Regions from separate parts of the Bradyrhizobium sp. sBnM-33 genome, predicted to be linked through region 2. Evidence: riboswitches for the same ligand, from Rfam matches in the RefSeq annotation. Region 2 holds a riboswitch; each other region holds the start of a gene.

Region 1 (3,272 bases), 1.0 Mb from region 2:
TGCGACAGATCGTAGATGTGGGTCGGCGCAAGACCCTTGAACGCCCCGCGGTCCTGGCGGAACGTCGCATCGTAATAATCGATACCGGTCAGGATCTGTGAGGGCACCCCGAGGATCGAGTTCTTGATGCTCAATCGTGGCGTGATCGACCAAGTCTGCAATGATGCGTCGTTATAGGTGGAGGAGAAACTCGGAAATGGCGACGCAAACGGTATCGCCCCGAAGAATCCGCTTTGCGTTTTCTTGTCTCTGACGCCGCCATCAACAATGAGTTCGGCTCCGTTCCACAGGGTTTTGGTAAAACCGGCGGTAGCGCTGGCGCCCTGCTGATTGCCATAATCGAATGGCGTGGCGGCGCCGCGGCGGTTCGTGACCAGTTCGTTGACGCCAATCGAGGGATCGACGATGCGGCCACCGGGGAGTCCGAGCTTTTGGTCGTCGCCGGTCACCGTCAGGAAGGCCTTGAGATCGGGAGTGGTGTAATTGAGATTGCCGACCCCGTTGCGCTGGTCGAGCGCGTTGTTTTCGCGATAGCCGTCGGACTTGATTGCGTTGCCGTAGAATGAGGTCGACCATGGTCCCGAATTCAGCGCCGCCGAAACCGAGGCCATGCGCTGGTTGAAGGAGCCGATACCGGCCTCTGCGCGCATGGCAACAGGTGGGCCACCGACGCCGTTCTTCAGGACGATATTGATGACGCCGCCGACCGCGTTGTCGCCATACAGCACCGCGCCGCTGTTGCCGCGCGTGATTTCAATGCGCTCGATCGAGTCGCGCGGAATGGTCGAAAAATCCACACCGGCCATGTCGATGTCGTTGAGCCTTCGGCCATTGATGAGCACCAGCGTATTTGAGGTCGCGAAAGCGCCGAATCCGCGCAGGTCGACGCTGGTCTTGGCGCCGTTGACGCCACCAAACAGGCTAGTCAGCTGCACGCCGGGCGTTTGCGCGATGATTTCCTGCAGCGTTTGAGCCGGTGAGTGCGCGATCTCTTCGGCGGTAATAACGGTCGACGCCGAGCCGACGATTCCTGAAAACTGGCGGTCGCCGCTGCCGTCCGCGCCTTGCGAGACGCCCTGGGATGCGGTGTTCGAGCCGATCCCCGCTGCGGGTCTTCCGCCGGTCGACGGCACCGCCGCCGGCACGACGCGGCGCGAGGTCGACGCTTCATTGTAGGTCGGTTTTGCGCGAGTCCGGTTCGGGTCGGTAGGCGAAGTTATCTCGATCGGCGGCAATGGCTCCGCCGCCGTCTGCTGCGCGTGCGCACCGGAGATGCCTAGCGACACGATGGGAACGAGAAAGCTGGAGGCGAGCCAAAAGCGGCGGCGCCTTGCGGCTGTGTTGGTGAAAGACATGACTTGGACCTCGGTATGACGTCAGTGGCACGTCACAGCGAACCAAGTCTCACCATGTGCTTTGAGCAGCTCAGGTGAAGCTAATGTCTGTACTCCCCGACCGACATCTTCGCGTGTGACCACGGCTGACGGCAGGTCTCCTGGCTCGCGGGTCGTTACCCCATCGTCGCCTTCCCAGGACCGAGTGCCCAGTGGCATGTGACGAAGGATTCGCCGCTTACAGTTGCGGGGGCAGCCGCGGAATTGGGGGATTTCCCCGCACCGCATTCCCTTTTGATCCCCAAAACGGGAACCGTCGGGAACTATGGTAGAAGTTTGTCAAAGTCCGAGTCAATGCGCCCCGGGGCGTCCCGCGATCCTCACTGGACGAGTGCGCTATTTTTGCCGCATGAGCACGCCTGCCCGCCGCCTGTACCGGGGCGGGTAAACCTGCTTTAGGACGATCGATGAGTGTTGAAGCCGTAGCCCTGACCAATGAGGACGCCGCGCGCCGGCGGATCGGCGCGACCGCGGCGCTTGCTGCCCTTGTTGTGCTCCTGATGCTGATCTCGCTCGGCATCGGGCCGGTGCGGCTGTCGCCGCTTGCGGTGGCGCAAGCGCTGTTCGGTGGCGGCAGCGAGGTGGCGCAGGTGATCGTGCGGGAAATCCGCCTGCCCCGCACGCTGCTGGCGCTGGCGATCGGCGCCATCCTCGGGCTGTCGGGCGCGTCGCTGCAGGGCTTGCTGCGCAATCCGCTGGCCTCGCCCTCGCTATTCGGCGCGCCGCAATCGGCCGCCTTTGGCGCGGTGCTGGTGATTGCGATCGGGCTGGCCGACGTGCGCTCCTATGCGCTGCCGGTCGCCGCGATCATCGCGGCATTCGCTTCGGTGTTCGTGCTGCTCTCGATCGCCGGCCGCAATGCGGGTCTGCTGATCCTCATTCTCTCGGGACTGGCGATTTCGAGCTTTGCGGGCGCTGCCACCGCGCTGGTGATGAACCTCTCCAGCAACCCCTTCGTGGTGCTGGAGATCGCATTCTGGCTGCTCGGCTCGCTCGAGGATCGCAGCTTTCAGCATGTGATGCTGGCGTTTCCATTCATCATTGCCGGCGCGGTCATGCTGTTCAGCCAGCGCCACGCCTTTCGCGCGCTGAGCTTGGGCGAGGAAACCGCGCAGAGCCTTGGCGTCGATGTGGGGCGTCTACGGCTGTTCGTGATTTCGGGCGTCGCGCTGGGTGTCGGCGGCGCCGTCGCTGTTACCGGCACCATCGGTTTCATCGGCCTGGTCGCGCCGCACCTGATGCGGCCCGTGATCGGCCACGATCCCGGGCGGCTGTTGGTGCCGAGCGCACTCGCGGGCTCGGCGCTATTGCTGGCCGCGGATATTGCAGTGCGCATCATTCCCTCAACATCGGATATCAAGGTCGGCGTGCTGACCTCGATTATCGGCGTGCCGTTCTTCCTCTATCTGATCATGCGCGAACGCCGCGCGCTCGGCGGAGGCGTCGCATGAGCGAGGCTGCGCTGCTGACCGCAAGGGGACTCGGCGTGCGGCTCGCCGGCCGCGTCGTGCTGAAGGACGTTTCGCTGGCGCTGTCGGCGGGGCACCTGGTGGCGCTGGTCGGCCCGAATGGCGCCGGCAAGACCACGCTGCTGCGCGCGCTAGCCGGGCTGATCCCCTCCGAAGGCGAGATCACGATCGGCGGCGATGCGCTGGTCTCACTGTCGCTGCGTGAGCGCGCCAAACGCTTCGGCTATCTGCCGCAGGGGCATCTCGTGCATTGGCCGCTGCCGGCGCGCGATATCGTGGCGCTCGGCCGCTACCCGCATGGCGCAACCGATCCGGCGCGGCTGTCGCCCAGGGATGCCGAGGCCGTGCTGCGCGCGATGCAGGCCGTCGACGTGATGGAGTTCAGTGATCGACGCGTCACCGAATTGTC
Region 2 (3,272 bases):
ACGGATCGCTAGCGCGATCTGACGGCATGCTTCGCTCCGTGGAATATCATCACGGACGAACGACCAGTTCAGGATCGTCACCGGTCCTGTCACCATCGCCTTCAGTGGCTTCTTGGTCAGCGATTGCGCGTAGCGCCACCACTCCACCGCCATCGGCTTCGGCCGGGAGACATCACCAAAAAGGATGGGCGGCCGGACACAACGCGAGCCGTAGGACTGAACCCAACCATGCTTGGTGAATGCGAAGCCGGACAGCTGCTCGCCGAAATACTGCACCATGTCATTGCGCTCGAACTCGCCATGCACGAGAACGTCGAGACCGATGTCTTCCTGCCAGCGCACCGCGCGTGCCGTCTCCTCTTTGAGAAACTGCTCGTGTTGTGCGTCGCTCATCGTTCCCCGCGCATGGGCCGCGCGGCCTTTGCGAACTTCCGCCGTCTGCGGGAACGATCCGATCGTCGTCGTGGGAAATGTCGGCAATCCGAACCGCGCGCGCTGAACCTCGGCGCGCCGGGCGAAAGAACTGCGACGACGCCGCATGCCGTCATCGATTGCAGCCATTCGCTTGGCGACGTTCGCATTGTGAACGTTGGGCGACGTTTCGCGCGTGACGGCCGCGCCTTCTGAGGCCGCAAGTACATCCGCCGCTTCCTCCCAGCCTTTAGCCAGCACGCGTCCCAACGTTGCGAGTTCTCCGATCTTCTGGACGGAGAAAGCAAGCCAGCTTTTCACATCGGGATCGAGATCGGTCTCGAGATCGAGGTCGATCGGACATGAAGCAGCGAGCATGAGGGTGCAATCTGCACGCGGTCCTCGCCAAGCTTTGCGACGGCAGGTTCGAGCCGGTCGAGCACCGCTGGAAGGTTCGAACGCCAGACATTGCGGCCATCGACGACGCCGAGAGAGAGGACAATATCCCTTCGAGCGTCGGCGACAATCGGGCTCAACTGCTCTGGGGCGCGGACCAGGTCGATGTGAAGGCCCGCAACCGGCAACGTCAAAGCGGTTTCCAGGTTGTCGCCGATCGTTCCAAAATAGGTAGCGAGCATGATCTTGAGGTCGGGAACCTTCTTGGCCAGGTGGGCGTAGGTCCGGCGCAGCGCGTCGCGTGTAGCGTCGTCGAGGTCCAGGACCAGACATGGCTCGTCCAGCTACACCCACTCGGCGCCCCTTAGGGTGAGTTCGCGGAGAACATCTACATAGACCGGCAGCAGCCTATCGAGGAGCAACAGCGGATCGAATGCAGGATCTGCGCTCTTGCCGAGCTTCAGAAAGGTGACCGGACCAACCAGCACCGGGCGCGTCTGACAACCCAGGCTTTTCGCCTCTTCATACTCCTCGATCGGCTTGCGAGAGAAAAGCGTGAAGGTCTGGTCCTTGTGAAATTCCGGCAGCATGTAGTGATAATTAGTGTCGAACCATTTGGTCATCTCCTGCGCTGCGGCGCCGTGCTCGGCGTGACCGCAATTCGCATCATGGTCATCGCGCCGTGCGCCCCGTGCCATCGCAAAGTAGGTCTTGAGCGAAACAGGGCCTGCGCTCCAACCGTAAATTTCCGGAATGGCACCGACCATCACGCTGGTATCGAGCGCATGGTCATAAAGCGAGAAGTCGTTTGAAGGAATAACGGTTACGCCGAGCGATTTCTGCCGCGCCCAGTTGGCGGCGCGAAGCGCAGCCGCAGCCTCAAGAAGCTGCGTTTCGTCAGACTTTCCGGCCCAATAGCTCTCGAGCGCGAGTTTGAGTTCGCGGCGGGGACCGATGCGCGGCGTGCCGAGGGTAGCGACAGGAATCGAGAGAAGAGACATAGCTTCAACCCTATGTTGGGAGCAAGGCCATGGCGGACGCGTCCAGAAAAAGCCGCCGAAGCGGCAACTGCTTGGCGCACCACCGGGACACCCCGCCCGTGGACGAATATGTTGTCGGGCCAGGTCTCCCGGCTCGCGGGTCGTCGCTGCTATCCGGCCTTCCCGAAGCCGCGTGGCTTCAGTGACTTCTATTGGACAGCGGCTCGCCGCTTACAGTTGCGGGGGCAGCGCCGGCATCGCACCGGCTTCCCTCTTAGCTCCGGATCAATCCGGAGAGCCTCGACATCTCCGATTACCTGCAAGAGGGCCGTTCCGTTCGGTTCTCGGGAGCGATCGTCTGGACAACGGAGGCATCTAGCGCCTCGTCGTCGTGCGGCCCGATCGTCGCATAGAGTTCGGCGCGCGTCTGGATTCGATCGACAATCTTGTGGGTGCCGCGGTCGCGCGATCGCAGCTTACAGATCTTCCTGCGCCTTGTTAGCCACCCGCAGCGCAGACACCGGCCAGATCACCATTGAATAGTTACCTCGAATTCTGCCACCGCAAAGCAACGGCGTCTTGCCGAAGGCGGTCATGTTGGCGAGCAGCGGCACGCCCGGCATCCGCTCGGCAAAGGCAGGAACATTTCCGCGGTGTTGAGCGCGCCGGGAAAATCGGTAGGCGCCCGCCTCCAACTCTGCACGCGCTTATGTGCTGTATCGCGAGGCACACCCATATCTTTGCCGAAAGTACTGTCGCATCGCCGTACCCATGCAGTGACGTAGCCATTGCCCGAGGGTTGCCCACCTGCGCGCATCTCTATCCCCTGCATCCGCTCCGCGACCACCTTGGCCAAAAACGCCCGTTCAGGCATGACTGCCGCATCACCTTTCTGGCCCTTGCTTGAAAGTTACGGGCAACCCCGATCTCGTGGCCTTCGAGCGGCATGTCATCCATTCCGTCGTCTGCGGACTTGAACCATCCACCGTCGCACTCCGAAACGACCATTTTGCCTGCGCCATATTCCGCGTGACGCTTCGCCAGGTGCAGGCCTTGGAGCAGACATCGGCAGTGCTTGCGGCTTGGCTGTCGGCCTGGGACGAGCTCGGTCCGGTGGACGCCGACGACCCATCGATGCGCTACATTGACATTCCTATCGGCCTGTAGCTGCTCAAGATTCTGAATTCGCAGTGTACGTTACATACAGACTATAATAGATCACCGAAACCCGTGACGAGTGTCGCCGAGATGACCATCCCGCCTGAACAACGAAGGGAAACGGTGACCTCCCTAGGCATCCGGGCTTATCGCGGTAGACCGACCGATGCGTTGAGCTGCACGCTGCGTCCAGTTGATCATCTTTGCACAAAAGATGCGACACATGCGCAAAAATCACCGCCAAACGGCGCAAGAACTCGAGTATTCGATCATTTGTTCGCGCGACTAGAGACGACTAAAAGGGCATCTCGTAACACTGATGTTCTC
Region 3 (3,272 bases), 560 kb from region 2:
ACCATGTAGTGGTAGTTGGTGTCGAACCATTTTGTCATCTCGAGCGCCGGCACGCCGTGCGCGGCGTCGTGCCCGTGATTGATATGGCCGCAGCTCGCTTCATGTGCCTTGCCTTGTGCGCCGCGTGCCATCGCAAAGTAAGTCGCAAGGGAGACCGGCCCGCCGTTCCAGCGATAGATTTCCGGAATCGCACCGACCATGACGGATGTGTCGAGCACCTGGTCGTAGAACGAGAAATCGTTCGACGGGATCACGTTGACGCCAAGCTTTTTCTGACGCGCCCAGTTGGCGGCGCGAAGCCCGATGCCGGTCTCGATCAGCGCCTTCTCGTCGGTTGCGCCGGACCAGAAACTCTCCAGCGCGAATTTCAGCTCGCGGCGCGGACCGATGCGCGGCGTGCCGAGGGAGGCAACGGGAAGTGAAGAAGTGGAGATGATGGAAGAAGATGTAGAACCAGACATTGGCTTAACCCCAAAAGTTGGGGGCAAAGGCCGAAGTGACACGTCTGGATTTTCGCGAACGGCAGAGCGCGCGCGGAAAATCGCAACCGCACCACCGGGACACCCCGCCCGAGGACGTGTATGTTGTCGAGGCAGGTCTCCTGGCTCGCGGGTCAATGCTGCTGTCCGGCCTTCCCGAAACCTCGTGAGGCTTCAGTGACTTCATTGGACAGCGGCTCGCCGCTTACAGTTGCGGGGGCAGCTCCGGCTTTGGCTTTTCGGCCGCACCGGCTTCCCTCTTAGCTTCGGAAGAACGTCTCCCGAAGAACCACGACGGGTCCACTTATCGGCAACGCGGCAGGCGCGTCAACTCGGCGACATTCGCTGGTTCGTTGTAATCGTTGTTCACAGCCGCAGGTTCCCTCGCCGAAATTCTTGCACATCACCTGCTCTCCCCATTGACAGGCGGACGCGAATAACACGAGATATAGCCGTCACGGTCCGCCATGACCCAACACATGGTGGCTAAGAGGGAAGCCGGTGTATCGCGAAAATCCGGCGCTGCCCCCGCAACTGTAAGCAGTGAGTTGTTTTCCGAATCTTACGTCACTGATGCGGCATCGCATTGGGAAGACACGGGGACAACGGCGACCTGCGAGCCAGGAGACCTGCCGCGACACCGAAAAAACGTCCACGGGCGGGGTGTCCCGGCGGCGCTTGCAGATTCATGCCGGGGTTTCTCGCCCGCGCATTTGAAGCAGCGTCCTCTCTGACATCCAGCCCCAATACCATCACGGGGTCTCTTGATGTCACTCTCTCTCGATCGCGGAGCCAGTGCCGCTCCATTCATCCGGTTGCGGCCCGAATCGCTTGCCGTCTCGGAAGCGCAGCCGCCGATGCAGGTGATTCGTCGCAACGGCACGGTTTCGAAATTTGACGCCAGCAAAATTTCGGTCGCGATGACCAAGGCGTTTCTCGCGGTCGAGGGACATGGCGCGGCGGCCTCCCGCCGGGTGCATGAAATCGTCGAGCAACTGACCGCCGAGGTCGTCGGCGCGCTGTCGCGCCGGATGAGCGAGGGCCGCACCTTTCATATCGAGGACGTGCAGGACCAGGTCGAGCTCGCCTTGATGCGCAGCGAGCATCACAAGGTCGCGCGCGCCTATGTGCTCTATCGCGAGGAACGTACGCGCCAGCGTGCCGGACAGGACGTGGCCATGGCCGCCCAGCCATCGGGGAAGCCCTCGTTACGTGTCACCCTGGCCAGTGGCGTGCAGGTCCCGCTCGATATCGCGCGGCTGACGCTGATCATCGAAGAAGCCTGCACTGGCCTTCAGGGCGTCGGCGCCACCGCGGTGCTCGCCGAGACGCAGCGCAATCTCTATGACGGCATCAGCGAGGACGAACTGGCGCTGGCGTCGGTGATGGCCGCGCGCACGCTGGTGGAGCAGGAGCCGAACTACGCCTATGTCAGCGCGCGGCTCTTGCTCGACAAGCTGCGCACCGAGGTGCTGTCTTTCGTGCATGACACGCCGACCAGCGCGTCGCAGGCCGAGATGGCCGAGCGCTACGGCGAGTACTTTCCAGCCTACATCAAGGCCGGCATCAAGGCCGAACTGCTCGATCCCGATCTGGCGCGCTTCGACCTGAAAAAGCTTGCCGCGGCATTGAAGCCGGAACGCGACCTGGCGTTCCAGTTTCTGGGTCTGCAGACGCTGTACGACCGCTATTTCCTGCATGTGCACGGCAATCGCATCGAGCTGCCGCAGGCGTTCTTCATGCGGGTCGCGATGGGGCTGGCGATCCGCGAGATCGACCGCGAGGCGCGCGCGATCGAGTTCTACGATTTGCTGTCGTCCTTCGACTTCATGGCCTCGACGCCGACGCTGTTCAATTCCGGCACGCTGCGGCCGCAATTGTCGTCCTGCTTTCTCACCACCATCGCCGACGACCTCGACGGCATCTTCAAGTCGGTCAAGGACAATGCGCTGCTCGCAAAATATTCCGGCGGGCTCGGTAACGACTGGACCCGCGTGCGTGGGCTCGGCGCGCATATCAAGGGCACCAATGGCGAAAGCCAGGGCGTGGTGCCCTTTCTAAAGGTGGTCAACGACACCGCGATCGCCGTCAACCAGGGCGGCAAACGCAAAGGCGCGGTCTGCGCCTATCTCGAAACCTGGCACATCGACATCGAGGAATTTTTGGAGCTGCGCAAGAACACCGGCGATGATCGCCGCCGCACCCATGACATGAACACCGCGAACTGGGTGCCCGACCTGTTCATGCAGCGCGTCGAGGCCGATGGCGAATGGACGCTGTTCTCGCCGGACGAGACGCCCGACCTGCACGATCTCTACGGCGAGGCTTTCGCCGAGCGTTACGCGGCTTACGAAGCCAAGGCGGCGCGGGGCGAGATCCGCGTGTTCAAGCAGATCCGTGCCACCGATCTCTGGCGCAGAATGCTGACCATGCTGTTCGAGACCGGGCATCCCTGGATCACGTTCAAGGATCCCTGCAATCTACGCTCGCCGCAGAGCCATGCTGGCGTGATTCATTCTTCAAACCTCTGCACCGAGATCACGCTCAATACGTCCGACGACGAGACTGCCGTCTGCAATCTCGGCTCGATCAACCTGCTTCACCACGTGCGGGAAGGCCGGCTGGACGAGGCGCGGCTGAAGCGCAGCGTGACCATTGCGATGCGGATGCTCGACAATGTTATCGACATCAACTTCTACACCATTCCCGAAGCGCGGCGCTCGAACCTGCGACACCGTCCGGTCGGCCTCGGGCTGATGGGATTCCAGGATGCGCTGCAGGCGATGCGGATCG

The links. A riboswitch is a leader RNA that binds a small molecule or an ion and turns the genes downstream of it on or off. The one in region 2 is predicted to bind cobalamin.
Region 1: it holds a riboswitch for cobalamin, as region 2 does, so the genes downstream of both, RX328_RS03030 (TonB-dependent receptor) here and metE (5-methyltetrahydropteroyltriglutamate--homocysteine S-methyltransferase) in region 2, are expected to answer to the same signal.
Region 3: it holds a riboswitch for cobalamin, as region 2 does, so the genes downstream of both, RX328_RS05285 (ribonucleoside-diphosphate reductase subunit alpha) here and metE (5-methyltetrahydropteroyltriglutamate--homocysteine S-methyltransferase) in region 2, are expected to answer to the same signal.

The regions. Positions count from the first base shown of each region.
Region 1 covers NZ_CP136624.1:650,947-654,218, forward strand. The annotation lists gene RX328_RS03030 (TonB-dependent receptor) at 1-1,355, opposite strand, end outside; cobalamin riboswitch at 1,468-1,667, opposite strand; gene RX328_RS03035 (FecCD family ABC transporter permease) at 1,802-2,845, shown strand; gene RX328_RS03040 (ABC transporter ATP-binding protein) at 2,842-3,272, shown strand, end outside.
Region 2 covers NZ_CP136624.1:1,677,726-1,680,997, reverse strand. The annotation lists partial or broken gene metE (5-methyltetrahydropteroyltriglutamate--homocysteine S-methyltransferase) at 1-1,808, opposite strand, end outside; cobalamin riboswitch at 1,909-2,104, opposite strand; gene RX328_RS07905 (hypothetical protein) at 2,264-2,482, opposite strand; gene RX328_RS43290 (DUF6925 family protein) at 2,497-2,694, shown strand; gene RX328_RS07900 (hypothetical protein) at 2,691-2,954, shown strand.
Region 3 covers NZ_CP136624.1:1,121,355-1,124,626, forward strand. The annotation lists gene metE (5-methyltetrahydropteroyltriglutamate--homocysteine S-methyltransferase) at 1-461, opposite strand, end outside; cobalamin riboswitch at 574-788, opposite strand; cobalamin riboswitch at 921-1,131, shown strand; gene RX328_RS05285 (ribonucleoside-diphosphate reductase subunit alpha) at 1,247-3,272, shown strand, end outside.